DNA from 4 places in the Pseudoalteromonas sp. SWN166 genome. Region 4 is predicted to be linked to each of the others. Evidence: predicted binding sites of a transcription regulator. Region 4 holds the regulator's gene; each other region holds the start of a gene.
The links. The regulator ArgR, encoded in region 4, controls arginine synthesis, uptake and breakdown. The targets are predictions, from matches to a motif close to ANTGAATANNTATTCANT.

Region 1 (8,127 bases), on a different contig from region 4:
GCTCAAGTGCGTCGATTGCATATGGTAGTGACGGTAGTTCAAATGCCATTTTTTTATCTCCATCTTCTTTGGTTGATAGTCCATTTGGTAATACGTAATGCCTGTTGGAACAGAGCGCTTACCTATACCAAGCGGTAATATAGTGTTACTATAATTGTTGAGTATTTTACTCAAGTTTAAGCAAACAGCAATGCTATTGCGAAAGACTATTTCAATTGCGGCTTTATTTGCCCATTTTAAGTTATATATTTGTGGTCACGATGAGTTATTTTCAAGACCTAAATATATTTAGCTATCGTTACTTTGAGGTTGTAGATGGAAACCATTGATAAAATTAAACAGCAAATTTCAGAAAACCCAATAATCCTTTTCATGAAAGGGTCACCAAAATTACCAAATTGTGGTTTTTCTTCACAAGCATCACAAGCGCTAATGTCATGTGGTGAACCATTTGCATACGTTGATATTTTACTTAATCCAGACATTCGTGCTGAACTTCCAGCATATGCAAATTGGCCAACTTTCCCACAGCTTTGGGTAGATGGCGAGTTAGTTGGTGGTTGTGACATTATTATTGAAATGTTCCAACGCGGTGAGTTACAGCCGTTAATTACAGAAACTGCTGCTAAATATAAAGAAGCTGACGCAGAGTAATTTATTACTCAACCTGAACTCAGGTTATTAAGCTCTTTAAACACAAAGCCACTTTTTAAGTGGCTTTGTTGTTTTTAATCGTTGAAAATCTACGAGTAGGGAAGACTCGCCTGCACGTTTAACCCCACCTCTTTTTGTTATGTAAACTTATGTGCTATTAATGTTTTTCTGCAATTTATACCAATTCCAATAAATAGCTGATCTATTTTACTTGCTAAAACAACCCATTTCTTTGTTGTCAATTTCGTAAAGGGAACAACCATTTACATCAATTTACGCCTAGAACTGAATTGTTTTTTCGGCGTAAAATTCAGATCACATACTTAATGGAATTGTATTATTTATAAATGGCCATTCCCGAATTACTCCTTGTACTTTTTGTTGAATACAAAGGCACTAAAGCATTCCATTACTTGCTAGCTAGCTGATTTTTTACTGTTGTCGTTTTCATTTATGACAAACGCTTGCGTTACACATTCGACCTAAATGTGTATTTCACTGGTATTGGAATCGACTTGTATGCATTTTAAACAAGTCAATAAGTAGATGCTCTAGCTGAATTTAATCTGCTTGTAATCCAATATGTGAATTTTTTATTTCTTAGCCTCACTACCAATGATCTATTAACTAATTTACTAACTCCGGACTCTGTAATAGGGCAAGTGCATCTGTGGTTCTTACTTTCTAGATCTTTAATTTATGTCTACATCAAACACTGCTTTAAATAAAAATTCACTATTAACGTACAAAAAATGACATGAACTTTCATAACTATACTAATGAGCAGCAATAATCGGGGATGTTAAGCCATTAAAGTAATGAAATAGCATAAAACTATCTAAATGTTAACTGAATAGCCCCTCCAACATTGAATACTTATTCACTCTTGGTTGTGTTTACGTTTACGTAAGCTGTAACGCTTAGGGCTCGTGTTTTTTACAATATGTTAAACTTGACACCAGTGTCATGAAAAAATAGTGGTTAAAATAACGCTAAATGTTAAAAATAATGATAAAAAGAAATCTTGCTATGAAGTGAGAAATATTCAAGAATGTGAATATGTATTCAAAGTGCTATTGACTCTATTTAAGATAGAGGCTAGTTTTGTCCGTCTGTTAGCAAATCGTCGAGCAGTTCATCCACGCTAACAGTGCAGCAAGGGGAGGGGTCTATGTTATACGACTCAAAGTTAGAAAAAGAAAATTGTGGCTTTGGCTTAATAGCCCAAGTTAATGGTCAAGCTAGTCATAGGCTTATTCGTACTGCTATTACGGGGCTTGATCGCATGCAGCACCGTGGCGGTATATCTGCTGATGGTAAAACAGGCGATGGCTGTGGTTTGTTATTACAAAAACCAGATAGCTTTTTCCGTGCTATTGCTAGTGAACATAACTGGCACTTAGGAAAAAACTATGCAGTGGGTATGATATTTTTAAATTCAGATCCCGTATTAGCGCAGGCTGCAAAACAAATACTTAGCGAAGAATTAGAAAAAGAAACGTTAAATATTTTAGGTTGGCGCGTTGTGCCAACTGACCCATCTATGTTGGGTCCTATTGCTGTACAGCAATTACCAGGTTTTGAACAAATTTTTGTTAGCGCGCCAGAAGGTTGGCGTTCTAAAGACTTAGAGCGCCGCTTATATGTAGCGCGTCGTCGCGCTGAAAAGCGCATTGTTGATGACGAAGCTTTCTATATCGCAAGTCTATCTGGTTTGGTAACTATCTATAAAGGCTTAATGATGCCTGCGGATTTACCTAATTTTTACTTAGATTTAGCTGATATTCGTATGACGAGTGCGATTTGTGTTTTCCATCAGCGCTTTTCTACTAATACTCAGCCGCGTTGGCCTTTAGCTCAACCTTTCCGCTATTTAGCACACAATGGTGAAATTAATACTATTGAAGGTAACCGCCAGTGGGCACGCGCACGTTCATATAAGTTTGCGTCACCGCTTATTCCTGATTTACAAAGCGCAGCGCCGTTTGTAAACGAAACCGGTTCTGATTCATCAAGCCTAGATAATATGCTTGAGCTATTTTTAGCCGGTGGAATGGATTTATTCCGTGCTATGCGTATGCTTGTGCCACCTGCATGGCAGAAAAACCGTGCAATGGACGACGATTTACGTGCATTTTACGACTTTAACTCTATGCATATGGAACCATGGGATGGCCCGGCAGGTATTGTAATGTCGGATGGTCGTTTTGCGGCATGTAACCTTGACCGTAATGGACTTCGCCCAGCGCGTTATGTAATTACACAAGATGGTTTTATTACGCTTGCATCAGAAGTCGGTATTTGGGATTACACCGCTGATGAAGTGGTTGAAAAAGGCCGTGTTGGTCCAGGTGAATTATTAGTAATTGATACTAAGCTTGGCAAAATTTGGCACTCAGATGAAATTGATCAAGATTTAAAATCTCGCCATCCTTACAAGTCATGGCTTGAAGAAAACGTTAAACGCCTTACTCCGTTTGAAGAACTTACTGAGCAAGATGCGGGTAATCGTTCGTTCGATGAAGAAACACTGGCTAAATATCAAAAAATGTTTGGTTATACCAACGAAGAGCTTGATAGCGTTATTCGTGTAATGGGTGAAAACGGCCAAGAAGCAACCGGCTCAATGGGTGATGACACGCCATTTGCTGTGCTTAGTGAAGGGCATCGCTCGCTGTATGATTACTTCCGCCAAAAATTTGCACAAGTAACAAATCCACCTATCGATCCACTGCGTGAAAACCATGTAATGTCACTTGCAACCTGTATTGGTAGCGAGCAAAACGTATTTAACGAAACTACAGGCCACGCTAAGCGTCTACAGTTCGATACACCAATTTTAATGTACGCAGACATGCAGCAGCTATTAAATGCTGATGAAGCGCATTACAGCTACTGTAAAATTGATATTACCTACACAGTTGAAGAAGGTTTAGAAAACGCGGTCACGCGTATTTGTGACCAAGCACAAGAAAAAGCAGCCGCTGGCTGTATTATGCTTATTTTAACTGACCGTAACTTTGATGAAGTAAATTTACCAATTCCAGCAGCTATGGCTGTAGGTGCGGTACAAAAACGTTTAGTTGATAACAACCTTCGTTGTGAATCAAACATTATCATTGAAACCGGTAGCGTTCGTGATGCTCATCAGTTTGCTGTGCTATTAGGTTTTGGTGCTACAGCAATTTACCCATACCTAGCGTATGAGTCGCTTGTTGCGATGAGCGACAGCAAAATTATTAATAAATCGTACTGCGAGGTAACTCTTGCTTACCGTAAAGCCATTAATAAAGGCTTATACAAAATCATGTCTAAAATGGGCATAAGTACGGTTGCATCATATCGTTGTTCAATGTTGTTTGAAGCGGTTGGTTTATCTGACGCTATTGTTGATATGTGTTTTAAAGGGGTGGCAAGTCGCATACAAGGCGCATGCTTTACCGACTTTGATGACGATCAGCAAAGTTTGCACAAACTTGCTTTAAGCAAACGTAAATTATTAAGCCACGGTGGTTTATTTAAGTACGTTCACGGTGGTGAGTATCATGCTTATAACCCTGATGTTATTCAAACGCTTCAAAAAGCGGTACGCTCAGGTGACTATAAAGACTACAGTGCTTACGCCGATTTAGTTAATAATCGCCCTATAGCTACTTTGCGCGATATGTTAGCGCTTAAATTACCAGAGCAAGGCATAAGCATCGATGAGGTAGAATCTGCAGAAAACCTATATAAGCGCTTTGATTCAGCAGCGATGAGTATTGGTGCACTATCTCCAGAAGCGCATGAGGCGCTAGCAATTGCAATGAACCGCTTAGGGGGGTGTTCAAACTCAGGTGAAGGCGGCGAAGATAAACTACGTTATGGTACCGAGAAAAACTCGCGTATTAAGCAAGTCGCTTCAGGTCGATTTGGCGTAACGCCTCATTACTTACGTAGTGCTGACGTTATTCAAATTAAAGTAGCGCAAGGTGCAAAACCAGGTGAAGGCGGTCAATTACCGGGTGAAAAAGTAACGCCTTATATTGCTAAACTTCGTTATTCGGTTCCAGGTGTGACGTTAATTTCGCCACCGCCACATCACGATATTTATTCAATTGAAGATTTAGCGCAGCTGATTTTCGATTTAAAACAAGTAAACCCTAAAGCACTTATTTCTGTAAAACTGGTTTCAGAACCAGGCGTAGGAACCATTGCGACAGGTGTTGCTAAAGCGTACGCCGATTTAATTACTATTTCTGGTTATGACGGCGGTACAGGCGCAAGCCCACTGACGTCTGTTAAGTATGCAGGTAGCCCGTGGGAGCTAGGACTTGCTGAAACACAGCAAGCACTTGTTGAAAATGGCCTTCGTCACCGTATTCGCCTACAAACAGACGGTGGTTTAAAAACAGGTTTAGATATTATTAAAGCAGCCATTTTAGGTGCGGAAAGCTTTGGCTTTGGTACTGGCCCAATGGTTGCGCTTGGTTGTAAATACCTTCGTATTTGTCATTTAAATAACTGTGCGACCGGTGTTGCAACACAAGACGAAACACTTCGTCAAAAGCATTACCATGGCTTACCAGAAATGGCGATGAACTACTTTAAGTTTATAGCCCAAGAAGCGCGTGAAATTATGGCAAGCCTCGGCGTTGCTAATTTAACTGACTTAATTGGTCGCTTAGATTTACTTGAAGAAATTGAAGGTAAAACAGCAAAACAGAAAAAAATTGATTTATCGTCTGTTATTGCTCAACCAAATAACCCAACAGGTGAGACTCTTTATTGTAGTGCGCCTAATAGCTCGCATTACTTAGGTGAGTTAAACGAAAGTTTATTAGCTAAAGCACAAGATGCTATCGACACTTCAAGCGGTATTTCGCTAGTGAGTCGAATTTGTAATACCGATCGCTCGGTTGGTGCAATGCTTTCTGGCTATATTGCTGATAAGCATGGCAACCAAGGTATGGCGGCTGACCCTGTAGCAATTGAACTACACGGTACAGCAGGCCAATCATTTGGCGTGTGGAATGCCGGTGGCCTTGAAATGACACTCGTTGGCGATGCTAACGATTATGTAGGCAAAGGCATGGCAGGTGGTAAGTTAGTAATTCGTCCGCCACTTGGTTCGTCGTTCGAAAGTCACAAAGCAACAATTGCCGGAAACACATGTTTATACGGCGCTACAGGCGGAAAACTGTTTGCAGCAGGTTGTGCAGGCGAGCGTTTTGCAGTTCGTAACTCAGGTGTGCAAGCAGTTGTTGAAGGTGTAGGTGACAACGGCTGTGAATACATGACGGGCGGCGTTGTATGTGTACTTGGTAATGTAGGCGTTAACTTTGGCGCGGGTATGACAGGTGGTTTTGCTTATATTTTAGATGAGCGAAATGATTTTGAAAAACGCATTAATCCAGAGCTTGTCGAAATAGTAACACTAGACGAATTAACGTCGCATCAAGAGCATTTGCGCGGCTTAATTGCTGAGCATTTAGAGCTTACGGGTTCGTGCAGAGCAGAAAGTATTTTGGCTAACTTTGAATTGTACTTACCGATGTTCAAATTAGTAAAACCAATATCAAGTGACGTAAAAAGTTTACTCGGGCATCGCGCTCGCAGTAGTGCCGAACTACGTGTTCAGGCGCAATAAGGGGGCAGTATGAGCGAAAATGTATATCAATTTATAGACGTGCAGCGTGTAGACCCACGCAAAAAACCAATCTCGTCACGTAAAAAATCTTTCGTAGAAATTTACGAACCCTTTTCAGAGAATCAAGTTAACTCACAAGCTGACCGTTGTTTAGATTGTGGTAACCCATACTGTGAGTGGAAATGTCCAGTACATAACTACATTCCACAATGGTTAAAGTTAATACGCACGGGCCGTATTATAGAGGCGGCTGAGCTTTCTCATCGTACTAACAGCTTACCAGAGGTTTGTGGGCGTGTTTGCCCACAAGACCGCTTGTGTGAAGGTTCGTGTACGCTCGATGAAGAGTTTGGAGCGGTTACAATTGGTAATATTGAAAAATACATTACTGATGAGGCATTTAAAATGGGCTGGAAGCCTGATATGTCTTATGTAACATGGACTGACAAAAAAGTAGCCATTATTGGTGCAGGTCCTGCAGGTTTGGGGTGTGCTGATATTTTAGTACGTAATGGCGTTAAACCAGTGGTGTTTGACCGTCATCCAGAAATTGGCGGATTACTCACTTTTGGTATTCCTTCTTTTAAACTTGAAAAATCAGTAATGCAAAAGCGCCGTGAAATTTTCACTGAAATGGGCGTTGAGTTTAAGTTAAATGTTGAAGTAGGTGTTGATATTACACTTGATCAAATTTTAGCTGATTATGACGCTGTATTTTTAGGGGTTGGTACGTATCAGAGTATGCGTGCAGGCCTTGAAAACGAAGACGCCGCGGGCGTTCACGATGCATTGCCATTTTTAATTGGTAACACAAACCGTGTAATGGGCTACGACGAGACAAAACAACCGTGTATTGATATGGCTAACCAAAAAGTAGTTGTACTTGGCGGTGGTGATACAGCGATGGACTGTGTGCGTACGTCTATTCGACAAAATGCTGCTAAAGTAACGTGTGCTTATCGTCGTGATAAAGAAAATATGCCTGGATCTAAGCGCGAAGTTAAAAACGCGAAAGAAGAAGGTGTGATATTTACCTACAACGTTCAGCCTAAAGGCATTGTACTGAACGATAAAGGTAAAGTGACCGGCGTTAAAATGGTTAAAACTAAGCTAGGCGAACCTGACGCAAAAGGCAGAAGCCGAGCGGAAGAAGTACCTGGTTCTGAGCATGTTATCGAAGCTGACCAAGTTATTATGGCGTTTGGTTTCCAGCCTCATAAAATGGATTGGTTAGAAAAGTACGATGTAGAAATAAACAACTGGGGCGGCATAAACGCACCAGAGCAAGGTGAGTTTACACATCAAACAACTAATCCTAAAATATTTGCTGGTGGCGATATAGTACGAGGTTCAGATTTAGTAGTAACTGCTATTTTTGAAGGACGTAATGCTGCAGAAGGCATTATGGATTACTTAAAAGTTTAATTGTTTATTTTGTATAAACAATTTTAGAAGCAAGCCATGTGGCTTGCTTTTTTTTTGTTTTATTAGAATGTAATATCAATGTAATGAGTAACAAACGGTACTATATTAATATCATCTGTTGCTTCCATATAGTACCTATCACTCCTAAGTGAATTTTAAACATTTTTGGTTTCTACACCACAAAATCAGTATTTATACAAAACGAGGATAAGAGATGTATAATATGCATACAGTTATCAGCCTAAATAATAATCTTAGTAGTTGATTTAAATATAAAGTAGGTTCATTATCCCATGCTGTTTACGGTTTGCTTACTTTTTATCTATAAGTTGGCTTTTATATACAAATAAAATAAATAGAAATTATGTACGAATACTCAAACAATTCAGAAAGGAAGCTCATTGTTCGATTTTTCTCTT
Region 2 (8,127 bases), on a different contig from region 4:
CTCGTCGCTTACACCCAGTTACTGGGCAAGTTAGAGCGCACCGTGGTATCGACTTTGCTGCGCGCACCGGTACACCAGTTGTTTCATCAGGTAATGGTAAAGTAATTAAAGCGGGTTACAGCAAATACAACGGTAACTACGTATTTATTAGCCATGGCACACAATATGTAACTAAGTACTTACATCTAAATAAGAAACTAGTTAAAACTGGCCAAAAAGTTAAACAGGGCCAACAAATTGGTACTGTAGGGTCTACGGGTCGTGTTACTGGCGCGCATTTACACTATGAATTTTTAGTAAATGGCGTTCACCGTAATCCTAAAACAGTAAAACTTCCTAAGTCAGAGCCGTTACCTCGCTCAGAACTTGCTAAGTTTAAACCTATTGCCGATAACTTTATTGCCCAACTTGAGCGCAACCGCGAACTACAAGTTGCACTTAAATAAAGTTTAGTTATAAGCATTAAAAAAGCCTTTGCAAGTTACACTTGCAAAGGCTTTTTTGTATACGCTATAAACCATTAATACATTAATACATTAATACATTAATACATAAATGAGCTGAACAACTAAAGATACCATCACTAACGGCCAAATATATTTGCTGTACTTGGTTGCGCCATCAAGCCCCATTTTACTTTGATACTTTTCAAGCAAAGGTATAAGCACCGCAAGTGCTATAAACAACCCAATTAAAATAACGAATATATTCATATCAATGTCCTACTTATGGTAACTCATGGCCTTTAGCGCTTACATAAAGTGCGTACCAATGCTCACGAGTTAGTTTTACGTTTACAGCATCACACGATGCTTTAATACGTTTAGCATTAGTAGTACCAATTATTGGCTGAATCGATGCAGGATGGCGAAGTAACCATGCCAGCACAATAGCCTCAGCAGAAGTATCGTAAAGTGCAGCTAGCTTATTAACTAAAAGGCTGGTGTTTATATCGGCCTGCGATGCGTTTGATAAATCACTACCGCTGTATAAACCCTGGCATAAACTGCCCCAGCTCTGAATTTGAATTTCAAAATGACGACAGTATTCAATGCTTCCTGGAGTAAAATTGAGATTTTTACCATCAGCGTTACCCGCATATACACCTTCATCAACAAACTGGTGTTTTTGTAAACTAGCCTCAATTTGATTAGCCACAATAGGCATATCAAGTGCATGCTGTAAAAAATTCATTTGGTGTTGCTGCATGTTAGATACTGCAAAATTACGCACTTTACCGCTTTCTTTTAGGCAGCTAAATATTTGTGCTATTTCGTTCACTTCCATTAACGGATCGGGACGATGCAGCATCAATACATCTAAGTATTCTGTATTTAATTTTTTTAAAGATGCTTCAACTGATTGCTCAATCCACTTAGCCGAAAAATCATAGCGCTTTGGCCCTAAGTCATCTTCAAAACGGATCCCACATTTAGATTGAATATACATGTGCTCTCTAAGCTCTGGTCGTTCACTTAGTGCTTTACCAAAAACCTGCTCAGCTTTACCAAAAGTGTATATATCAGCATGGTCAAAAAAGTTAATACCACCTTCAATAGCGTTATCTATACATTCATGAGTTTCCTTAACATGTGCATCAGTAATTGCGTCTTTATTCCAACCACCGCCGAGGCCCATGCATCCGAATACAAGTTTACTAACATGAGGTAAGTGCTTTGCTAAAGGTGTGTGAAGCATGGTAACTATCCTTAAAGTTTTGAAGAATAGTCACTGTAAACAAAAAAGCTTTATCTAGCTACAAATTAGGCACAAAAAAAGCGCAGTAAACTGCGCTTAATAGTTAATCTATTTTAAATTACATTTTTAGCCAACGAGTGCTAGCAATATGCCTGCTGCAACTGCACTACCCAGTACACCCGCTACGTTTGGACCCATAGCGTGCATAAGTAAAAAGTTATGTGGGTTACTTTCAAGGCCCACTTTATTAACCACTCGTGCCGCCATTGGCACAGCAGATACACCCGCTGCACCAATTAATGGATTTATAGGTGTTTTAGATATACGGTTAAGCCCTTTTGCCATAAATACGCCCGATGCTGTACCAATTGCAAAAGCCAATGCGCCAAGCACTAAAATACCAATCGTCTCAACAGTTAAAAACTTATCTGCAGCAAGCTTTGAGCCTACAGCTAAGCCTAAAAATATAGTTGTAACATTAATAATTTCGTTTTGAGCACTGTTACTTAAACGGTCAACAACACCCGACTCTCGCATTAAATTACCTAAACAAAACATACCTACAAGCGGTATAGCAGCCGGTAAAAACATTGCCGTTAAACTAAGTACCATAAGAGGGAAAATAATCTTTTCCTTTTTAGATACCTTACGTAATTCAGGCATCTTAATTTGGCGCTCTTCTGGTGTGGTTAACGCACGCATAATTGGCGGCTGAATAATTGGCACTAGTGCCATGTATGAATATGCAGCTACCGCTATTGCGCCTAGTAAATCAGGTGCCAGTTTTGACGCTAAAAATATGGCAGTCGGTCCATCTGCACCACCAATAATTGCAATAGCCGATGCGTCCTGTAGAGTAAACTCAAAGCCTGGCACGTAGTTTAATAATATTGCGCCAAACAAAGTAGCAAAAATACCAAACTGCGCCGCAGCACCAAGTAATAACATACGAGGGTTTGCAATAAGCGCGCTAAAATCGGTCAGCGCCCCTACACCCATAAATATCAATAGCGGAAAAATCCCGGTATCAATACCCACGTAATAAACATAGTACAAAAGCCCACCAGGGTCTGACAAACCTGCCACAGGTACATTTGTTAAAATTGCACCAAAACCAATAGGTAGCAGCAATAGTGGTTCAAAGCCTTTAGCTATTGCTAAAAACAGTAATAAACACCCTACCGCAATCATTATTAACGATGGGATTGTAAAGTTAGCAATGCCAGTAGCATTCCAGAGGTTTAAAATACCGTCCATCCTCTATTTACTCCCTATGCTAATGCAATCATAGCGTCGCCGGTAGTTACAGCATCGCCTTCACTAACTAACACTTCAGCAATTGTTCCGGTGTGCATAGCGCGTATTTCAGTTTCCATTTTCATGGCTTCCATAATAATCACTACATCACCTTCGTTAACAACTTGCCCGGCCTTTACTTTAATCTTAAAAATATTACCGGCTAAAGGTGCATTTAGCGTTTCACCCGATGCAACTGAAGCAGACTGAGGAATATGCTCAGAGTCTTTTAATGTTACTTCTTTTAGCTCACCACCTTGCGCCACTACTACGTCGTAAACTTTACCGTCTACTTTTACGCTGTACTGCTCAGCTTTTACGCCGTTATTGTTTGAAGTTGATTTAGAAGGTGCTTTATTGCTTTTATCTTCAACGGTAGGAATAGGTTCAAATGCATCCGGGTTGTTACGGTTTTTAATAAACTTCAAACCAACTTGTGGAAATAATGCATAAGTTAGTACGTCATCAATTTGCTCATCAGCAAGTGTTAAGCCTTGCTCTTGCGCTTCTTTTAATAATTCAGCTTCAAGCGTTGCAAGCTCTGGTGCAATGTTATCTGCAGGGCGGCAAGTAATAACCTCTGCTCCATCAAGCACACGCTCTTGTAGCTCTTTATTCATTGGTGCTGGTGTTAAGCCATATTCACCTTTTAGTACGCCAGCAGTTTCTTTAGTGATTGTTTTATAACGCTCACCTGTTAGTACATTAAGTACCGCTTGAGTACCTACAATTTGCGATGTTGGTGTAACTAAAGGTAAAAAGCCAAGATCTTCACGTACACGTGGGATCTCAAGTAAAACTTCATTAAGCTTATCTGCCGCGCCTTGCTCTTTAAGCTGGTTTTCCATATTTGTAAGCATGCCACCAGGTACTTGAGCGAGTAAAATACGACCATCAACCCCTTTTAAGCTGCCTTCAAATGCCGCATATTTTTTACGTACATCTCTAAAGTAAGCCGCAATTTCTTCTAGATGGTTTAAATCAAGGTCGGTATCGCGCTCAGTGCCTTCAACTATCGATACAATAGTTTCAGTTGCTGTGTGTCCGTAAGTCATACTCATAGATGAAATAGCGGTATCAAGCATATCAATGCCTGCATCAATCGCTTTTTGATAAGTCGCAGTACTTAAACCTGTTGTAGCGTGGCACTGCATAGCAATAGGAACCGATACGGTTTCTTTAAGTGCTTTAATTAGTTTTTCAGCATCGTACGGCTTTAATAAACCCGCCATATCTTTAATACAAATTGAGTGACAGCCTAAATCTTCTAATTGCTTAGCCAGAGTCAGCCACATATCAAGCGTATGAACAGGACTTACCGTATACGAAATAGTACCTTGAGCATGCGCGCCTACTTTTATAGCCGCTTTAATCGCTGTTTCTAGGTTACGTACATCGTTCATTGCATCGAAAATACGAAATACGTCAACGCCATTTTTATGTGCGCGTTCTACAAACTTTTCAACTACATCATCAGCGTAATGGCGGTAGCCTAATAGGTTTTGACCGCGTAATAGCATTTGCTGTTTAGTATTAGGCATCGCTTTTTTAAGCGCACGAATACGCTCCCAAGGATCTTCGCCTAAATAACGAATACACGAATCAAATGTAGCACCGCCCCACGATTCAATAGACCAATAACCTGCATCATCTAGCTTGCTAGCAATAGGTAGCATATCGTCTAGGCGCATACGTGTTGCGAGCAATGATTGGTGCGCATCGCGTAATACCAATTCTGTTAATTTTAATTTAGCCATGTGTGTGCCCCTTATTTATTATTTGATTTGTACTGAGCAATGGCAGCACTAATAGCAGCGATGTGCTCATTAGGCACACCTTGAGATTTAAAAGACGGTGATTTAGCTGGTGATGCCTCTGGTTCGCTATAGCGCGTCACCAAATTAGACATAAGCGTTACTGCACCAATTAATATCGACAGAAATACAAACACCCCAACCATACCAGTTAGCATTAAGCTACCAGCCGTTGTGAGTAGAGCACCTATATCCATTTTTCTCCCCCTTGAAACCCATATCGAAAATAAAAAATCGATTTAATTAAATATTTATTCACTGGATAATAACAAAACTAGTCGCTTTGTCTACATCTTGTAAATTGGTAAAACCAATTAAACTATAAACAACATAACACTCAACAAATTTACATGCCATAACCCAGCAATCATGCGCCCTACAATACATACAGAAAATAACGACTATAGCTAATAGTTATATGGAAGTTGTTAATTAACTATTCAACTTAATAAAAATAACCGCCAAATTTTATAATAAGTACAAAAACACACACCAATTGTTAATTGGTCTTACCAAAAAGATTATTTTTAGTGAATATTTACCGGTAACTTGTAACAGTGTGAATAACTTACATAACAAAGCGTAAAAATTACTAACTAACTAATAACTAAAAACACAGTTAAAAACCATAACCACTTGATATAAAACAAAAATAAACTTTGGCATATAACTGGCATTAGTTATTGTGAGCAAATTTGATAACCAAGGAGAAAACAATGTTACGCTGGACAATTACATTTTTAGTTATTGCTTTAATCGCTGCAGTGTTAGGTTTTGGTGGCATCGCAGGTGCCGCAGCTGGTATAGCAAAAATTATATTTTTTATATTTTTAGTACTTTTAGTGATCTCATTAGTTTCAGGTGCACTACGTGGTAAATCACCCAGGTAGATAAAGCATTCAACTAACAAACACTAAAATTTAATTAACACTTACAAGGAATTACATTATGAATTCAACAACTGTAAAAGCAGCACTAATCGGTCTATTCGCAAGTTTCTTTATCATGGGTTGTGAAGACAATCATGCAGAAGACGCAGGCGAACGTATTGACGAAGCAGTAACTGACGTGCAAAACAAAGTAGAAGATGCATGTGAAAATGTTAAAGAAGGCGTAAACGCTGAAGAAACTAACTGTTAATTCTTCTTGTATCGCTAAAAAACGGCCTTAGGGCCGTTTTTTTGTGTCTGTAATAAAATCACTGACTATAAAGCTGCTCATTTAGCGGCTAGCTTGTTAAAATAAAAAAAACGATATTTAAAGCAAGGCAATATGGCATTTACAACAACCTACACACTAGATAAACCTTACTTTTACGAGTGCTTTGACGAGTCACTCCCCTACAGTAAGCGCGCCAAACCTAAGTACTTTTTACTTGTACTCCTCGTTGCGCTTGGTTTATTTGGCATTTATGTTTTAAACGATCATTACTTAGGATCGTTTATGATCATGCTAGGTGTACTAGAGTGCGTCGCTTTTTACTATCGCAGACCTTGGTGGGTAACCAGACAAATGCTCAGCAGAGCGTCAGGCTCTGAGGTAACACTTACCTTTGATGAAGAAGGCATTAAGTCGGCTAATCATTACAAAAGTTTTGAGCTAACTTGGCAAAACATAAGCGAAGTAATAGATACTCAGCAAGGTATTATTATTAAAAATAAAAGCGGAATGCAGTACATTTCAAAACAAATACTAACCCCTGAAATACTCGCTTTTATAAACAAAAAAGCCACTCAGTGAGTGGCTTTTAGTCTAGTTGAGCTAATTACTCAACTACGTATACGTGTTGATTAAGCATTGCCCGGATTAGGGTTCGACTTTTCAGCTTGTATGCGCATGTAAATCTCTTCACGATGCACTGATACGTCTTTTGGTGCATTAACACCGATTCGAACTTGATTTCCTTTAACACCTAGAACAGTAACTGTTACTTCGTCACCAATCATTAGGGTTTCACCTACTCTACGAGTTAGTATTAGCATTCTCTTGCTCCCATGTTCCAATAAAAATTATAAGATTCCGCTTAAACATACTAATGAAAATTAGACTGAAAAGTAAGTAAAAACTCTCAATCTATCCATTTTCTGTTAAAAATGCTTTGTGTAATGCACGAACTGCCAACTCTAGGTACTTTTCATCTATTAAAACTGAAATTTTAATCTCAGAAGTCGAGACTAAAACTACATTAATATTTTCCTGCGCTAATGCATCAAAAAATAAACTTGCTACACCAGAATGCGATTTCATACCCATTCCAACAGCAGAAACTTTAGCTACTGTTGGTAATCCGCTTATATTTTGAGCACTGAGTTGAGCTTGATCTTCGCTCAATAATTCAAGTGCTTGCAGATAATCATTCGAGTGCACAGTAAAAGCATAGTCTATTTTTTCAAAGATATGATTAACTTGATTAATCATATCTATTTCGATGCCATTATCAGCAAAAAGTTTCAATATTTTTGAAAGATATTGCGTACCGCTTGGCACACCATCTACTTTAATTAAACATTCGTCACAATTAAACGCAATCCCCGATACCACCTTGCTTGGCATATCGTTCTCCTCAAAACTTATTAATGTGCCTTCATCAGGATTAAAACTAGAAAGCACCCTAAGTGGCACATTGTGTCTACCTGCAGCTTCTACCGAGCGAATATGCAAAACTTTTGCGCCTAAACTTGCCAGCTCCAGCATTTCGGCAAAAGTAACTTGGCTCATTCTGCGCGCGTTTGGTTCAACACGAGGATCTGTAGTATATACGCCGTCAACGTCTGTATAGATCTGGCATTCGTCGGCTTTTATAGCCGCTGCTATTTCTACAGCCGATGTATCGGTGCCGCCGCGTCCAAGCGTTGTAATATTGCCCTCAATATCACGTCCCTGAAACCCAGCAATAATAGCAATACGATTATGCTCAAGCTCATGCTTTAAGCGCGTAGCAGCAACCTCTTCAATACGGGCTTTACCAAACATGTTGTCGGTTTGAATATTGACTTGATCGGCTAATAAGCTCACCGCTGAGTGGCCACGTTTGATAATAGCCATAGCAAGCAGTGATACAGAAACCTGCTCTCCGGTGCTAATAAGTACATCTAGTTCACGGCTACTCGGGCGAGTATCAATTTGTTTGGCGAGGTTAATTAAGCGGTTGGTTTCTCCCGACATAGCAGAGAGAACCACAACCACTTGATGTCCTTGTTGTCTGGTTTTAACAACAAGGTCGGCGACTGCTTCAATTCGCTCTATTGAGCCGACCGAAGTGCCACCGAATTTTTGAACAATAAGCGCCACTTAGGCTTAAGTACGCTCAGTTAACCAA
Region 3 (8,127 bases), on a different contig from region 4:
AGCTTGCCAGTGCTTGCTCGCTTGATTGTGTACCTATACCTATGGTGGTCATGTTTTTCTCCTTGGTTTTTAGGCATTGTGCGCAATGTGAAAAGGGAATTCAATTTTATGAGATAACATGCACGCTAAGGTTTTTTTGCATAAGGCAGGCGCATTAATTTATTACTGGTATGGTAGCTATCAAGCCCGGTTACTGCCACTGTTTCTATTGCTTGTAAATCTAGGAAACCATCGCTTTGTAGTGCTGCTTTATCTACATATACATCCATAATTTCGCCGATAACAAGCTCGGTACCATTGATGGCTAAATGTTGGTTTTCTACAAATTTAACCGAGTACTTTAAACGGCTTTCTTGTACAAAAGGCGCTGTAAAGTCGTTTAAGTACTCAGGTGTTAAGCCTGTAGCGTCAAACTCAGACTCGTCTTTATCGTAACGGGCTGAAGTTTGATGAGCTTGCTTATAAATTGACTTATTCACTTGGTTTATGGTGTAAGTGCCCGTTTGTAATATGTTTTCAAACGTATGACGCGGCACACTGTGAGGGCGCATAATCATTGCGACTAACGGTGGGTTAGCCCCAAGGTGAATAACCGAACTTACAATCGACAAGTTGGTATTGCCGAGTAAGTCTTGCGTGCCAATTAAATTAGCGCTTTTAAAACCCGAAAGAGAATTAATTAAATGTGTACGGGTATGTTTTTCAAGTGCGTCTATTTGCGCTTTAGTAAAATGCATTAAAAGTCCTTACCACGGTATTGTAGAGCCTTGCCAGTCTAAATAAGCAGGCTCACCGTTTAGTTTTAAATCAGGGTTATTGTTTGTTAATTCAAATAGTTGCTTGGCTACAAATTCAGGGGTAAATAATTTGCCTTCAGGTACATTCTTTTGAAAGGGCTTTGAAAGTGCTGTATCGGTAGTGCCAGGGTGAAACAGAATGAGTTTGGTATTTTTAGCACGACGAGCAAGCTCTATAGCGGCAGTTTTAAACAACATGTTAAGCGCCGCTTTAGACGCTCTGTAAGTATACCAACCACCTAACTTGTTATCGTTAATGCTACCTACGCGTGCACTTAGTGCTGTAATTGTGCACTGCGTTTTATGGGTTAACAGCGGCAATATACTTTGCAAGCACAGCAATGGGGTGAGGGTGTTTGCACTTATAATCTCATTAAAATAATCAGCGTTTAAATCTTCTAATTTTTTCTCTGGCATGTGCTGAGCGTTATGAAGTTTACCATTGAATATAATAACTTGGTGTAAATCGGCTTGCGTGTCTTTTAAGTGCTGGGTAAAAATAGCCAAGCTTTTAGCGCTGTAGTCAGTGCTAAAGTGCTCAATATTCGTAGAGGCACTACTGCGATATTCACTTGAGCTTACACACAGTACTTTAAATTGCGATGCATGGTTATTTAAGTGCCCAACATACGCTTTTGCAATTGCGCTGCTAGCGCCAAATAAAACAATGGTTTTCATTTGTCACCTTTTGTTTTTATACCACATTGGCCGTTACTGCACTGAGTATTTGGCATTAAAAAGCGACTGATGGGGTGCCGATACTTTGCAAATAGTAGGTATCCGCAGTCAGCGAAAAAACTAATTATTGGCAAGCGAAAAATTTTCAACCAGCTGTGTTTACCTACAATTTTCCATGCCTGATAGGTTACATCTAACCCATAAACCATTTCGCCTGAATGTGTTTGCGCTTGTAAATAGGTCATTGCTTTTTCTTTATCAATATATGAATAGCGCTCACTAAAATCGGCGGCGTTAAGATCTTCAAGCACAATTTTATTGTCAGTATCAAATTGTTTTAGTTGTGTCATTTCGGTGCTGCAAAGAGGGCAGCTGCCATCATAAAAAATGATCATAAAATAGGTTAGCGTTTATTTTTCATATACTTTTTTACGACACGGCATTGCAAATGGATCTATTAAATTTTGCTCCATGATGATATTAATAGCACTCCACGAAACAAAGGAGAATGAGAAATGAGTGAACAATATACCGCCTTGCGAGGTAATGTAAACTTACTAGGGCAACTACTAGGACAAACAATTAAAGATGCCCAAGGCCAAGCGATTTTAGATAAAGTTGAAGAAATTCGTGCTTTATCAAAGTCATCTCGCAGTGGTAATGAAGACGACAGACAAGCGCTGATAGATATACTTCACGCGCTTAGTGATGAAGAGCTTTTACCGGTTGCCCGTTCATTTAATCATTTTTTAAATCTTGCCAATGTAGCAGAGCAATTTCATACCGTTTCGCGTTTTAATGATGTTGGCTTTGGTCAACAAAACCCTCTCACTCAAACATTAAAAACGTTAGCTACAAAAGCAGACCAAGGCCAGCTAGACAGTAATCATTTGGCCGAAACACTCTCAAAACTCCACATAAACTTAGTATTGACTGCTCACCCAACCGAGGTTACGCGCCGTACTATGATTAACAAACAAGTTGAGCTAAGCGATTGTTTAGCATCGCTTGAGCGAAAAGATAACTTACCGCAAGAGCGTGATAATATTTTAAATCGCATTGAGCAGCTGATTAGCCAAGCTTGGCATACTGACGATATTCGTCGTTCTCGCCCAACGCCTGTAGATGAAGCTAAATGGGGCTATGCGGTTATAGAAAATAGCCTGTGGCACGCCGTTCCGCGTTTTTTACGTGAGTTTTCAGCTAATGTTAAAGACCAGCTCAGCTTGGAGTTACCAATAGATTACAGCCCAATTGAGTTTACGTCTTGGATGGGTGGAGATCGTGATGGTAATCCGTTTGTAACTTCGCAGGTTACAACAGAGGTGCTTGACCATGGCCGTTGGATGGCACTTAATTTATACATTCAAGATTTAAAAACATTATGTGCTGAACTATCAATGTCAGATGCCAGTGATGAGCTTATTGAGCTTGCAGGGCAAGAGTTTGAACCTTACAGAGCAGTAATTAAAAAGCTTAAAAATCAAGTTGCAGAAACCGTGGCGCACTTAGGTGCTAAAATTAAAAATAAGCGTAGTGATTCACAAGACTTAATTACTAATATTAATCAGCTTAAGCACCCAGTAGAGGTGTGCTACCGCTCATTATTAAAGTGTAATATGAAAGTAGTTGCCGATGGCCTATTGCTTGATTTATTGCACCGTATAAATAGCTTTGGATTGCGTTTAGCTAAACTTGATGTTCGCCAAGATTCATCTCGTCACGGCGATGTGTTTTCAGAGCTTACTCGTTATTTAGGTTTAGGCGACTACAACCAATGGCAAGAGCAAGACAAACAAGCGTTTTTACTTGCCGAGCTTAACTCACGCAGACCGCTTATTCCAAAACATTGGCAACCAAGCCCAGATGTACAAGAAGTACTTGATACCTTTGATGTAATTGCCAAGCAAGACGAAGAAACATTTGGTTTGTATATTATTTCGATGGCGCGAACAGCATCAGACATTTTAGCAGTACAGCTATTGTTAAAAGAAAGCGGCTGTAGCTTTGATTTACCTGTAGCGCCGCTGTTTGAAACACTCGATGATTTAAATGCAGGCAGTGATGTAATTACTACATTGCTTGATAATGTTTGGTATCGCGGGCATATTAAAAATACCCAAAACGTAATGATTGGTTACTCTGATTCTGCCAAAGATGCCGGCATGATGGCAGCAGGTTGGGCGCAGTACGAAGCAATGGATAAACTAGTACAGCTTGCTGATGCTCGCGGTATTGAGCTTATTTTATTCCATGGACGTGGTGGTACAGTAGGGCGTGGTGGTGCACCTGCGGCGCAAGCGCTGCATTCACAACCGCCAGGTTCGTTAAAAGGGGGTTTGCGTGTAACCGAACAGGGCGAGATGATCCGCTTTAAATTTGGTTTACCCGATGTAGCACTGCAAAGCTTAAATATTTACGCAGGCGCAGTTCTGCAAAGTAACTTACTACCGCCGCCGGAGCCAAAGCCAGAATGGCGCGAGGTAATGAAGCTAATAAGTGAAGAGTCGTGTGAACACTACCGTAACGTAGTTCGTCACGATGAAAACTTTGTACCTTACTTTAGAATGGCAACACCTGAGCTTGAACTGTCTAAATTACCGCTAGGTTCACGCCCTGCAAAACGTAATCCTAATGGCGGCGTTGAAAGCCTGCGTGCTATTCCGTGGATTTTTGCGTGGAGTCAAAACCGTTTAATGCTTCCGGCATGGTTAGGTGCGTTAACGGGTTTAAAAGCAGCGCTTGATAAATACGGCGCAGAAACTCTAAACGAAATGAGCTTACAGTGGCCGTTCTTCAGGTCGCGCTTAGAAATGCTAGAAATGGTATTTAGTAAAGCCGATTGCTGGTTGAGTGAACATTACGATAACGCGCTGGTGGAAGATATATACAAACCACTAGGTGTAACGCTTCGTAAAGAGCTACAAGAAGCTATTAGCCTAGTGCAGTCACTTAGCCCACAAAAAAGCTTGCTGGCTGAACAGCCTTGGATTAAAGAGTCGATTAGTTTACGTAACCCGTACACCGATCCACTTAATTTATTGCAGGTTGAGCTTTTACGCCGTGCTCGTTCAGAAGAAAAACACAACGAAGGTGACATTGATAATGCATTAATGATCACGATGACAGGTATTGCGGCAGGTATGCGTAATACCGGTTAACATGTTATTTTGTTAGGTATACCAATTAATTATTTTGTTGGGTATATCAGTTAAAATTAAAGGGAGCACGCGATGTGCTCCCTTTTTTGCGTTAAATAGGCTGGTATTTAACACCCTAACCTTTTAAACTACTTAGCCATTGAATAATTAAAAAATGTTATGGCTTCAGCAACTTTTACTGTACAGCAAGATACAGCACTTACAAATTCGCACATCACATTAAACGTAGCGCAAACGGCATCATTACGTAGTCAATTAAAAAACCAACGTGGCATATTAAATTCCAATAATATTAAACAGCTATGCTCACAATTCAACGTATCTGATGATTCATTATTACAAGGTTTAGTGCCTTTAGCTTCTGAGTATGCCGTTGCACCGGTATCACATTTTCATGTTGGCGCAATTGTTAAAGCACTTGATGAAAACGATGAGATAAACTTTTACTTTGGTGCAAATGTAGAGTTTGATCATCAGGCTCTTAGCCTTGTGGTGCATGCAGAGCAGTCGGCAATTAATAATGCATGGCTAAACGGCGCTAAAAAAATAGTTAAAATAGCGATTAGCGATGCACCGTGTGGGTATTGTCGCCAGTTTATGAACGAACTCGCTGATGCTAAAGAGTTTGATATTTTATTGCCAGAGCAGCACTTTAAATTAGCAGAGTTACTGCCTCATTCGTTCGGGCCGACTGATTTAGGCAACGCGTTTAGCTTGTTTAATCCAGAGCCTCACCAGCAAGTATTTGCAAATACTCAACTAGATGAAAAGCTAGCAAGTACAGCATTAAACGCATACGTACCCTATAGTAAAAACTTTAGTGCAGTAAAAATTAGTACATTTGAAAATGGTGATTTTTACGGAAGTTACGCAGAAAACGCAGCATACAGCCCAAGCTTGTCGCCACTACAAAGTGCACTTAGCCAATTATTTATCGCAGGGCTTAGCTTTAACGAAAGTACGGTAAAATCAATTACACTTTTAGAAACCGCAGGCCATGAAAACCAAGCGGGTGTAGCACGTGCTGTACTTGCAAGTTTTAATAATCTACCGGCAATAGAAGTAATTAGTGCGCAGCTAAAATAACCTTTCAAAACAATAAAGCACAGCCAGAGCTGTGCTTTATTAAAATGCGCTATTCTATCGAATTAAATAACTCACTAACTGCGTTAAAAATTATTCATATAAGACAACTATACTTCATAATTTTTGCCTTGTTACTGAGCCATTTTCTTATCGTTATAATAGCCCATTAATAATAGAATCCGTATTAATCAAGTAATACTTTAGCCGCTTCTAATACTACCGCTACAGATTTACGCTCAATTTCACCATGGTCAACATTTGGTATTTCTTGGCGAGTACGATTAACAAGTACGCCTGCTACACATGCTGCTTGTAAACCAAGGGCTGCACACATAGTGAATAATGTTGCAGATTCCATTTCGTAGTTCATCACGCCAAGTTTTTGCCATTCTTCGCAGCTACCTTGTAGTGATTTAGGAACGTAGCCAGAATGCGTATCGTAACGCTCCTGTCCTGGGTAAAATGTATCGCTTGATGCCGTAATACCAATATGGAAATCGATATTTAAGTTTTTACATGCTTGTACCATAGCTTGCGTTGCATAAAAGTCAGACACAGCAGGGTAGCTAAGAGGGGCAAAATGTTGGCTAGCACCGTCTAAACGTACAGACGCTTGGCTAATTAAAATTTCGCCTTCATTAATATGTGGTTGAATCGCACCGGTTGTACCAATACGTAAAAACTTACGCACGCCAAGTTGTGCTAATTCTTCTACTGCAATCGACGTAGATGGACCACCAATACCCGTAGAACAAATAACCACTGAGTGGCCGTTTAATTGACCTAAGTAAACATGAAATTCGCGAGTTTGAGCTAGGCAGGTTGGGTTGTCTAGGAATTGAGAAATACGTTTTGCACGATCAGGGTCGCCCGGTACAATCGCAAGTTTTGCACCTTTAAGATCGTCAATACATAGTCCTAAGTGAAATACCTTTTCCATAACTAAGCCTTTTATAATAATTTGTTGTCAATCTAGCATCATTACTAGAAACGTATATTAAGTACAGGACGATTGTCCGATTTATCTTAACTCCTCCAATTAAACCTTAATAATTTTAAGTACTAATTTGATTTATTCACCAACTATGAATATTCAATCAAGCACTTATATTCGCAGCTCCGTTACGGTGTTGACTTGTTCAAGCAGACATAATAAGTATCACTCAAGCGCGTAACTACAATTTAAAAGTTGATTGCCGAATCATTAAAATATCATTTAAATTCATTTGCTTATGGCTTTGTTAGTTGCATGGAAGTAAACGTATTTATTTACATTAGGCGCCCACTTATTTAGAAAAACGAAATTTATTTGAAGTTTAGGCATTTTTAGTAATTTTGCATAACTAATCAAAAGTAATCGAAACTAATTAGCTGCGTACAGAACAAAAACCGAAGGAGTTTACTATGAGCACACAATTTGAAGCATTTAAAAACAAAGTTGAACACTATTTATGTTCACCAGGCGATGGTGTATTTACAGTAAACACCGCTAAAGAGCGCAAAGCCGCACTACGTAATAAGCTTTATGGGCAAACCGAAAACGTAGATTCACTTTGGCGCGACTCTTTAAATGAGCTACCAAATTCTCCACATAAAGCCGTAATGTTAGGTATTAGCTCAGACTGTGGCGGTGGTATTTTACGCGGCGCAAATTGGGGGCCGTTATTTGTGCGCTCAGCATTAATTGATCAGCAGCCGCAGTGTCATTCGTTTGATTTAGGCGATGTACGTGTAATCCCACATTTACTTCACGATAAATACTTAAATGATGCAACTATTTCTAATTGCCAAAAAGCCCTATACGGTAATGAAGATAACGACTATTACGTAAGTCCGTTATCAATCACAGAGGATGTATGCGACAGCTTTTACGCAACATTTAAAGATAAAGGCATATTTGGTATTGGTGGCGATCACTCAATTAGTTACCCACTTACTAAAGCGTACTTAAAAGCAAAGCGTGAGCAAGGTAAACGCACCGCTATTATTCACTTTGACGCGCATACCGACTTACTTGTTGAGCGCTTAGGCATAGATTTATGTTTTGGCTCGTGGTGTACACATATTTTAGAATTTTTACCGGCACCGCATCATTTAATTCAGTTTGGTATACGCTCAAGTGGTAAGCCAAAAGCGCATTGGGAAAGTACATTTGGTGTTAAACAGCACTGGGCACATGAAATTATTGAGCGCGGTGCAGCGGCCGTTGCTGCTGATGCAATTGCACAGCTAAAAGCCGATAACGTTGATGAAGTTTACGTAAGCTTTGATATTGATGCGCTTGATGCCGAGTTTGCATCAGCCACAGGTACGCCAGAGCATAATGGTTTAACACCACAGCATGCGCTTGATATTTTATCAGCTATTGCGGATGAGTTTCCGATTACGGGTGCTGATATGATGGA
Region 4 (8,127 bases):
CTTTTCGTCAGCCGTTTTTGATTCAGCCAATATTAGAAGATTTTACAAAACAAACGGGAATAAAAACCAATGTTGTTTTTGCTAAAAAAGGGTTAATTGAGCGTGTTAAACGCGAAGGTAAACACAGTAAAGCTGATTTAGTATTAACATCTAACTTTAGTGCGCTTATTCAATTAGAAGATTTAAAATTAACACAAACTATAAAAAGTGACAGTGTAAATAATAACGTGCCTGCAGCTTTTCGCGATGGCGATGGGCAATGGGTTGCGCTTACTAAGCGAGTGCGTAATGTGTATTCATCAAAAGAGCGAGTTGGCGCGTTACCTGAGCTCACTTATGAAGATTTAGCTGACCCTAAATACAAAGGACAAATTTGTACGCGTTCTGGCAAGCATCCCTATAACTTAGGTTTAGTGGCTTCTATGATTGCACATCATGGTGAAGCGCAAACTAAAGAGTGGCTTGAAGGTGTTAAGGTAAATTTAGCACGTAAACCGCAAGGTAACGATCGTGCTCAAGTTAAAGCCGTTAAAGAAGGCTTATGTAACTTAGCATTAGGTAATAGTTACTACCTTGGCAAAATGCTAGAAGATAAAGAACAAAAAAGTTGGGCAGAGGCCGTAAATATTAACTTTCCGAATCAAACAAATCGTGGCTCACACATAAATGTATCGGGTGCGGTTATTACCAAATATGCTAAAAACCCTGAAAATGCATTAAAGCTCATAGAGTATATGACCGACAGCAAAGCACAAAACATGTATGCCTCATTAAATATGGAGTATCCAGTTAAGTCGGGTGTTGAACTATCAAGTTTGGTTGCCTCTTGGGGTAGCTTTAAAGAAGACAGCTTGCCACTTGATGAGATTAGTAAATATCGTCCGTTAGCACTTAAGCTAATTGATGAGGTGAAGTTCGATCTTTAATGACTAATAAATTTAAGCTGTCTAAATGGCAGCTATTTGCGTGGTCGACAGGCTTAATACTATCGGCCCCGTTGTTTTTTCTTCTTTTTGAATCTCTACAAGGTAGCTCTGAGGTGTTTTCTCACCTGTGGGATACCGTGCTTTGGGATTACATAACCAATACCGTGTTGCTTGTTTTAGGTGTTTGTGTGCTTAGCTGCGCCATTGCATTACCTCTTGGCTGGCTAACAGCTTATTGTACTTTCCCCGGTAAAAAACAGTTTGAATGGGCACTTATGCTGCCCCTTGCTATGCCCACCTATATTATTGCCTATGTATACACCGATTTATTAGATTATGCGGGCCCGGTGCAAATAGCGCTGAGGGAATGGTTTAGCTGGGAATCACCTAAAGACTATTGGTTTTTTGATATACGTACATTACCCGGTGCCATCGTTATGATTGCCTTGGTGCTTTATCCGTATTTATTTTTAATCTTTAAAACGGCTCTTCGCGAGCAGTCATTCAAATTAGTACAAGCTAGCCAGTTAATGGGGCTATCTCCTTGGCAAAGCTTTTTTAAAGTAAGCTTAGTGCTCTCTCGTGGGGCAATTGTTGCGGCTCTTGCGCTTATAAGCATGGAAACCATGGCTGACTTTGCAACAGTGAGTTATTTTGCCGTAAGTACATTAACGACTGCCGTATACGATACGTGGTTTGGTTATTACTCACTTACAGCGGCAGCTAAAATATCGGGTGTGATGTTATTACTGTTATTTTTAGCATTAATGGCAGAGCGCTTTAGTCGTCGTAACCAAGCGGTATTTGAGCGCCAATCAAGTGTAAATAGTGAATCTCTCTATGTATTAAAAGGAAAGTCAGCTTGGCTCGCAACGGCATTTTGCAGCTTTATTTTACTCATCGCGTTTGTAATTCCTATTGCAGTACTTATAAATTACGCCATTACCTACTTTGATAAAGCATGGAATGTAGAGTTTTTTAGTTACGCTTGGCAAAGTTTAAAAGTAGCAGGGGTCGTGAGCCTAATAACGATTACGTTGAGTGTTTTTGTGGTTTTTTATCAGCGCGTGGCAAAGCAAACATATCCGCTTATTCCTGGACGTTTAGCAAGCACAGGGTATGCGTTGCCTGGCACAGTACTCGCAATTGCGGTTTTATTACCCCTTACATTATTAGAGAACACCATTAACACAGCGCTCGAGCCGTATAATTTAGATATTGGCTTACTGCTTACAGGTAGCATTCTTACTATTATTGTTGCTTATATAGTTAGGTTTTACGCCATTGCACACGGAGCAATTGAGTCGAGTTTTTTACGTATTAGCCCATCACTTGATATGGCAAGCCAATCAATGGGTAAAAGCCAAGGGCAAACGCTACGTTTAGTGCACCTACCTTTACTGCGAAGAGGATTACTTACTGCTGCGTTATTGGTATTTATTGAGTGTATGAAAGAACTGCCGGCTGCGCTATTGCTCAGACCATTTAATTTTGAAAGCTTAGCTACTCATGTATTTCAGTATGTGAGTGATGAGCAGTTAGAGCTTGCTTCAATATCGGCATTATTTATTGTTATTGTTGGGTTTATTCCTTTGTATTTTATTAATCGTTCTATGGAGCAGCGTAGTTAAATGAGTAGTTTAATTTTACAAGGCGTGAGCTATCACTATAACGGTACACAGGTTATTCACGATTTAGATTTAACAGTGGGTAAAGATGAAATAGTATGCTTACTTGGTGCAAGCGGCTGCGGTAAAACAACCACATTAAAAGCGATTGCAGGTTTAATTGAAGCTAAGCAAGGGTCTATTTTTATAGACGGTAAATTAGTGAGTGATGAGCAATCATTTATCTCACCTGAGCATCGTAACATCGGCATGATGTTTCAAGACTATGCGCTATTTCCGCATTTAACGGTGGCAAATAATATCGCATTTGGGCTTAGTAAAATGAGTAAAGCTCAAAAGCAGCAACGCGTTGATGAAATGCTCAAGCTTGTGCATTTAATTGGCTGTGCCGACAGGTTTCCGCATCAATTATCGGGTGGTCAACAACAGCGCGTAGCTATTGCTCGCGCATTAGCTTATAAGCCTAGTTTATTGTTACTAGATGAACCCTTTTCAAATATCGATACGCAAGTACGCTTTGAATTAATTGCCGATATACGTCGAATTATTAAAGCAACTCAAGTATCTGCTGTGTTTGTTACACATTCAAAAGAAGAGGCGTTTGCATTTTCAGACACGCTCGCCATTATGCATCGCGGTAAAATTGAGCAACAAGGCACGCCTGAGCAGCTTTTTGCAACGCCATGTTCAAAGGAGGTTGCAGAGTTTCTGGGTCAGGGCATATACTTGAGCGCAGAAGTATTAACAGCAACTGAATATAAAACACCATTTGGTTTAGTCGAATCTTATGTTGAGAGTAGTCATAACGTAAGCGTAGGGCTGATATATGTGCGCCCTCATCAAATAGAATTAGTGGCAGATAACCAAAGTGACAAATTTAGTAAGCGAGCTACAATCATAAGTCGTCGCTTTATAGGTTCGGCATATGTTTATTCGGTTGTTATTAATGAGCAAGAAATTGAAGTTGCTGCCCAATATGGCCAGTCATTTGAAAATAATGAACAGGTTATAATAAAAATAAAACCTCACACGGTGAATTTTTTCGAATCGTAATTAATTTGTTATTCGCTGTGTTTTTATCTGTAAAATTAAGGAATAACAATGGCGCAAGCGCAATCAGGGATTTGTGCTGAAGCAAACTTACACGGTTTGCACTTATTTTTTAATGTGTTTGATGGTCAAGATGAATCACTTCGCGCAAAGTTAAAACAAGTAAGCGCCATTGAAGAAGAATTTAGCGATCAATTTTCAGAATCAATGCTCTCTTGTATGGTTGCTATTGGTGCGCAATATTGGCCGCATATTCTCCCAGAGTTCATTCCTAGTGAATTACAGAGCTTTCCTAATATAAACCACAGCGATCACCAAATGAGCGTACAACCGTGCGATTTATTTGTGCAAATTCGCTCTGACCGTGAAGACGTTAACCATTTATTTGCGCTGCAAATTTTAAAACTATTTGCCCCTGATGTTGAGCTGGTGGAGCAAATTCGTAACTTTCGCTTTTTAGATGGTCGTGATTTTAACGGTTTTATTTATGGTGGCGACACCGCGCATGGAAGAAAAAAGCGCGCTACGGCTTTAATTAGTAACCCTGGCAATTTTGAAGATCAGGGGAGTTATATTCATGTTCAGCGTTATAAGCATGACTTAACTATGTGGCAGCATTTATCACTGAGTGAGCAAGAACAAATAATGGGGCGTACCCGCCTTGATAACACACTAATTACCCCCGCGGTCGAAACCAGCCATGCTTCGCGAAGTGAGTTAAAAGACGAAGACGGGCAACCGCTACTATTAAATCAAAGCATGCCTTATGGCGATGTGTATGAGCAGGGAATGTTATTAATTACATGTGCTTGTACGGGTACTGCATTTGAAAAAGTACTTAATAGCCGTTTAGGAGAAGGGGATTGTTACGACCACTGGCTTGATTTTACTCAAGCCGATATGGGTTCTGCTTTTTTTGCACCTTCAGTCGGGTTTTTAAAACAGATTTAGTTTACTAATTTAGTTATTAAACCGTATCAAATAAAATGCGAACACGTTCAAGTGTTACATCTATTTCAGATATTTTAGCTGGGGCGATAAAAATAGTATCGTCGCCTGCAATTGTGCCTAGCACACCATCTGCTTTACCTAATGAATCTAATAAACGCGCAATAAGCTGAGCCGCACCAGGACTGGTACGAATGATGATCATCATTTCGTTGTGCATAATGTCGATTACTAATTGGCGTAACGGGCTTTTAGCCGTAGGTACACCCATTTCAGCAGGTAAGCAGTAAACCATTTCTTGTTTAGCATTACGTGTGCGTACAGCACCAAACTTACTTAACATGCGTGACACTTTACTTTGGCTTATGTTGTCAAAGCCTTGATCTTTTAACGCATCAACTATTTCGCCTTGAGAGCCAAAATTTTCTTCTTTTAAAAGCGATTTAAATGCTTTTACCAGTGCTTCTTGTTTATCTTGTGGTTGCATAGTCTTCATTCGTTTTTGTTATTTATGCCGTAAATTCTACACAATAATGAATAATTATGCAGCAGTTGTTTAGGTAACTTGCCAGTTTGATGCGTTAAATCACAAAAGTTTACGACTATGGTCGAAAATATACTTGAAATAGACAGGATAAATTTGTTTTTAGTCGCTAATTTCATTATCTTAAGAGCCACAAATGTTTCCTACCTCAAATTACGGAGAATTCCAATGAAAGTTGCTGTATTAGGTGCTGCAGGCGGTATCGGCCAAGCGTTGTCTTTATTATTAAAAACAGGCTTACCAGCTGGCTCTGAATTATCACTTTATGATGTTGCACCAGTAGTACCAGGTGTTGCGGTTGACCTTTCTCACATCCCAACAGATGTTAAAGTAGCAGGTTTTGGCGCAGATGAATTAAACAAAGCGCTTGAAGGCTCTGATATCGTTCTTATCCCAGCGGGTATGCCACGTAAACCAGGTATGGATCGTGCTGATTTATTTAATGTAAATGCTGGCATCATCAAAACTTTAGCAGAAGGCATTGTTGCTAGCTGTCCTAAAGCGTTAGTAGGTATTATTACTAACCCAGTAAACGGCACAGTTCCAATTGTTGCTGAAGTATTTAAAAAAGCAGGTACTTACGACGCTAAACGCGTATTCGGTATTACTACGCTTGACGTTATTCGTTCAGAAGCATTTGTTGCTGAGCTTAAAGGCGTAGACGTAGCAACTGTTAAAGTACCAGTAATTGGCGGTCACTCAGGCACAACTATTCTTCCTCTACTTTCTCAAGTTGAAGGTGTTTCTTTCACTGATGAAGAAGTTGCTGCACTTACTCCACGTATCCAAAATGCGGGTACTGAAGTTGTAAATGCTAAAGCCGGTGGCGGTTCAGCTACATTATCAATGGGCGCAGCTGCTGCTCGTTTTTGTATGTCTTTAGTTAAAGGCCTACAGGGTGAAGAAGTTGTAGATTACGCTTACGTTGCTGTTGAAAATGGCGATGCAGAGTACTTTGCACACCCAGTACGTTTAGGTAAAAACGGCGTAGAAGAAATTCTTTCTTACGGCGAACTAAGCGCATTTGAAACAAAAGCAAAAAATGACATGCTTGAAACACTGAAAAAAGACATCAAAGAAGGTGTTGATTTCATGGCGTAATAGCCAAAGTAGAATAACAAAAAAGCCTGCATTTGCAGGCTTTTTTATTGCTCAGAATTAATGTCACACTGTGTAACTAGTTAAAACTAGTGGTCGCGGTCAACCGCAATACGAGCAAGGCTTATGAGTGCTTGCTTGTAGTCAGACTCACCTAAAAAGTCTAAACACGCAATGGCTTTGTCGGCTTCAAGCTCTGCTTTTTGCATTGTAAACTCAAGCGCATTGGTTTGCTTTAGTGCAAATAAAATTTCTTCTAAATGCTCCATACCATTGCTGTGCTCTATTGCGTCACGAATAAGCTGCGTTTGCTGCTCGCTACCATGCTGCATAGCATAAATAAGTGGAAGCGTTGGTTTGCCTTCAGCTAAATCATCACCAATGTTTTTACCCAACTGCTCAGCATCTGCATTGTAATCGAGTACGTCATCCACTAACTGAAACGCAGTCCCTAAATGCATGCCGTACAGGTTTAGTGCATCAAGCGTGGTTTGATCTTGCTCAGTGATAATAGCAGCAAGCCCTGTAGCGGCTTCAAACAACTTAGCCGTTTTAGAGTAAATAACCTGCATATAACTGGCTTCGGTTGTATCTGGGTCGTTGCAGTTCATTAGCTGCAATACTTCGCCTTCAGCAATAATGTTTGTTGCATCGGCAAGTACTTGCATAACCTGCATTTTTCCAAGGCCAACCATAAGCTGAAATGAACGAGTGTAAATAAAGTCACCAACCAATACGCTAGCGGCATTACCAAATTCAGCATTTGCTGTAGGCGTGCCACGTCGTAAGTTTGATTCATCTACAACATCATCATGCAATAGCGTTGCTGTATGAATAAACTCAACAATTGTTGCAAGTGTTATGTGATCTTTACCCTGATAACCGAGCGCTTTGGCTGCTAAAATCGCGAGCATTGGACGAACACGTTTGCCGCCACTGCTAACTATATATAAACCAAGCTGATTAACTAACGCCACATCTGAGCGCATTTGCGCATGTATAAGTTGATTGACGTCATCCATATCGCTTTCGATTAACGCCTGGATAGCTTTTATATCCATTGATCTCCGAGCCAATTTTTATGTGTGAACGGCGCAGATTGTACAACAAAAAATGCACTAGCTCGATATTTTGTGACGATTGATTGAAAAAACACTATTAAAGTACTTAATTTAGCCTGAATTAGCCAAGATAACTGATTAATTGATAATCAATATACAGTTTATGGTGTGCTTAGATATTAAGCTGTGAGGGTCATATTTGAGTGCATTAATTTATTTCGTCCAAGAGTTAAAAAGCGCTTGGCAAAAGGGCTAATTAATATAAAATGGGGTAAATATTGAATTGCTCTCAAAGCAGCTACTTTTTATTCATTTTAATTACAAAATAGGCTTGCTAGTTATTTCGCGTTAGCGTAAACTTCGCGCCCTATCGAAGAATATTTTAGTTGCGCCGATTTGAGGGTGCACAGACGGAGTTAATTATGTACGCGGTTTTCCAAAGTGGTGGTAAACAGCATCGTGTGACTGAAGGTCAAACGATTCGTCTTGAAAAATTAGACGTTGAAACTGGTGCGGCAGTAGAATTTGATTCAGTACTTTTAGTTGCTGATGGTGAGAAAATCGAGATCGGTGTACCGTTCGTAAACGGTGGCAAGATAACAGCTGAGGTTGTTTCACATGGTCGCGGTGAGAAGATTAAGGTTGTTAAATTTAGACGCCGTAAGCATTCTCGTAAGCAAATGGGCCATCGTCAATGGTTCACTGAAGTTAAAATCACTAGCATTAGCGCTTAATTAGAGGTACTTAGAAATGGCACATAAAAAAGCAGCTGGTAGTACTCGTAACGGTCGCGATTCAGAAAGCAAACGCCTAGGTGTTAAGCGTTTTGGTGGCGAATCAGTTCTAGCGGGTAGCATCATTGTTCGTCAGCG

Region 1: the regulator ArgR is predicted to act here: its motif matches at 1,707-1,724, upstream of gltB (glutamate synthase large subunit).
Region 2: the regulator ArgR is predicted to act here: its motif matches at 5,051-5,068, upstream of I6F49_RS16695 (OadG family protein).
Region 3: the regulator ArgR is predicted to act here: its motif matches at 7,057-7,074, upstream of I6F49_RS09980 (arginase family protein).

Annotation. Positions count from the first base shown of each region.
Region 1 is NZ_JADYXB010000010.1:47,600-55,726, forward strand. It holds gene I6F49_RS08255 (superoxide dismutase) at 1-49, opposite strand, end outside; gene I6F49_RS08260 (Grx4 family monothiol glutaredoxin) at 316-654, shown strand; gene gltB (glutamate synthase large subunit) at 1,826-6,283, shown strand; gene I6F49_RS08270 (FAD-dependent oxidoreductase) at 6,293-7,708, shown strand; gene I6F49_RS08275 (GGDEF domain-containing protein) at 8,073-8,127, shown strand, end outside.
Region 2 is NZ_JADYXB010000036.1:19,328-27,454, forward strand. It holds gene I6F49_RS16670 (peptidoglycan DD-metalloendopeptidase family protein) at 1-446, shown strand, start outside; gene I6F49_RS16675 (hypothetical protein) at 537-713, opposite strand; gene I6F49_RS16680 (aldo/keto reductase) at 727-1,698, opposite strand; gene I6F49_RS16685 (sodium ion-translocating decarboxylase subunit beta) at 1,825-2,955, opposite strand; gene oadA (sodium-extruding oxaloacetate decarboxylase subunit alpha) at 2,970-4,751, opposite strand; gene I6F49_RS16695 (OadG family protein) at 4,763-5,005, opposite strand; gene I6F49_RS16700 (DUF1328 domain-containing protein) at 5,525-5,698, shown strand; gene I6F49_RS16705 (hypothetical protein) at 5,757-5,948, shown strand; gene I6F49_RS16710 (YcxB family protein) at 6,081-6,548, shown strand; gene csrA (carbon storage regulator CsrA) at 6,599-6,790, opposite strand; gene I6F49_RS16720 (aspartate kinase) at 6,882-8,099, opposite strand; gene alaS (alanine--tRNA ligase) at 8,106-8,127, opposite strand, start outside.
Region 3 is NZ_JADYXB010000013.1:38,175-46,301, forward strand. It holds gene I6F49_RS09945 (M24 family metallopeptidase) at 1-52, opposite strand, end outside; gene I6F49_RS09950 (flavin reductase family protein) at 126-737, opposite strand; gene I6F49_RS09955 (SDR family NAD(P)-dependent oxidoreductase) at 747-1,475, opposite strand; gene I6F49_RS09960 (thiol-disulfide oxidoreductase DCC family protein) at 1,472-1,870, opposite strand; gene ppc (phosphoenolpyruvate carboxylase) at 1,991-4,636, shown strand; gene cdd (cytidine deaminase) at 4,796-5,722, shown strand; gene udp (uridine phosphorylase) at 5,907-6,662, opposite strand; gene I6F49_RS09980 (arginase family protein) at 7,127-8,127, shown strand, end outside.
Region 4 is NZ_JADYXB010000001.1:146,356-154,482, reverse strand. It holds gene I6F49_RS00720 (Fe(3+) ABC transporter substrate-binding protein) at 1-926, shown strand, start outside; gene I6F49_RS00715 (ABC transporter permease) at 926-2,557, shown strand; gene I6F49_RS00710 (ABC transporter ATP-binding protein) at 2,558-3,607, shown strand; gene I6F49_RS00705 (Dyp-type peroxidase) at 3,656-4,555, shown strand; gene argR (transcriptional regulator ArgR) at 4,572-5,039, opposite strand; gene mdh (malate dehydrogenase) at 5,265-6,197, shown strand; gene ispB (octaprenyl diphosphate synthase) at 6,284-7,255, opposite strand; gene rplU (50S ribosomal protein L21) at 7,678-7,989, shown strand; gene rpmA (50S ribosomal protein L27) at 8,006-8,127, shown strand, end outside.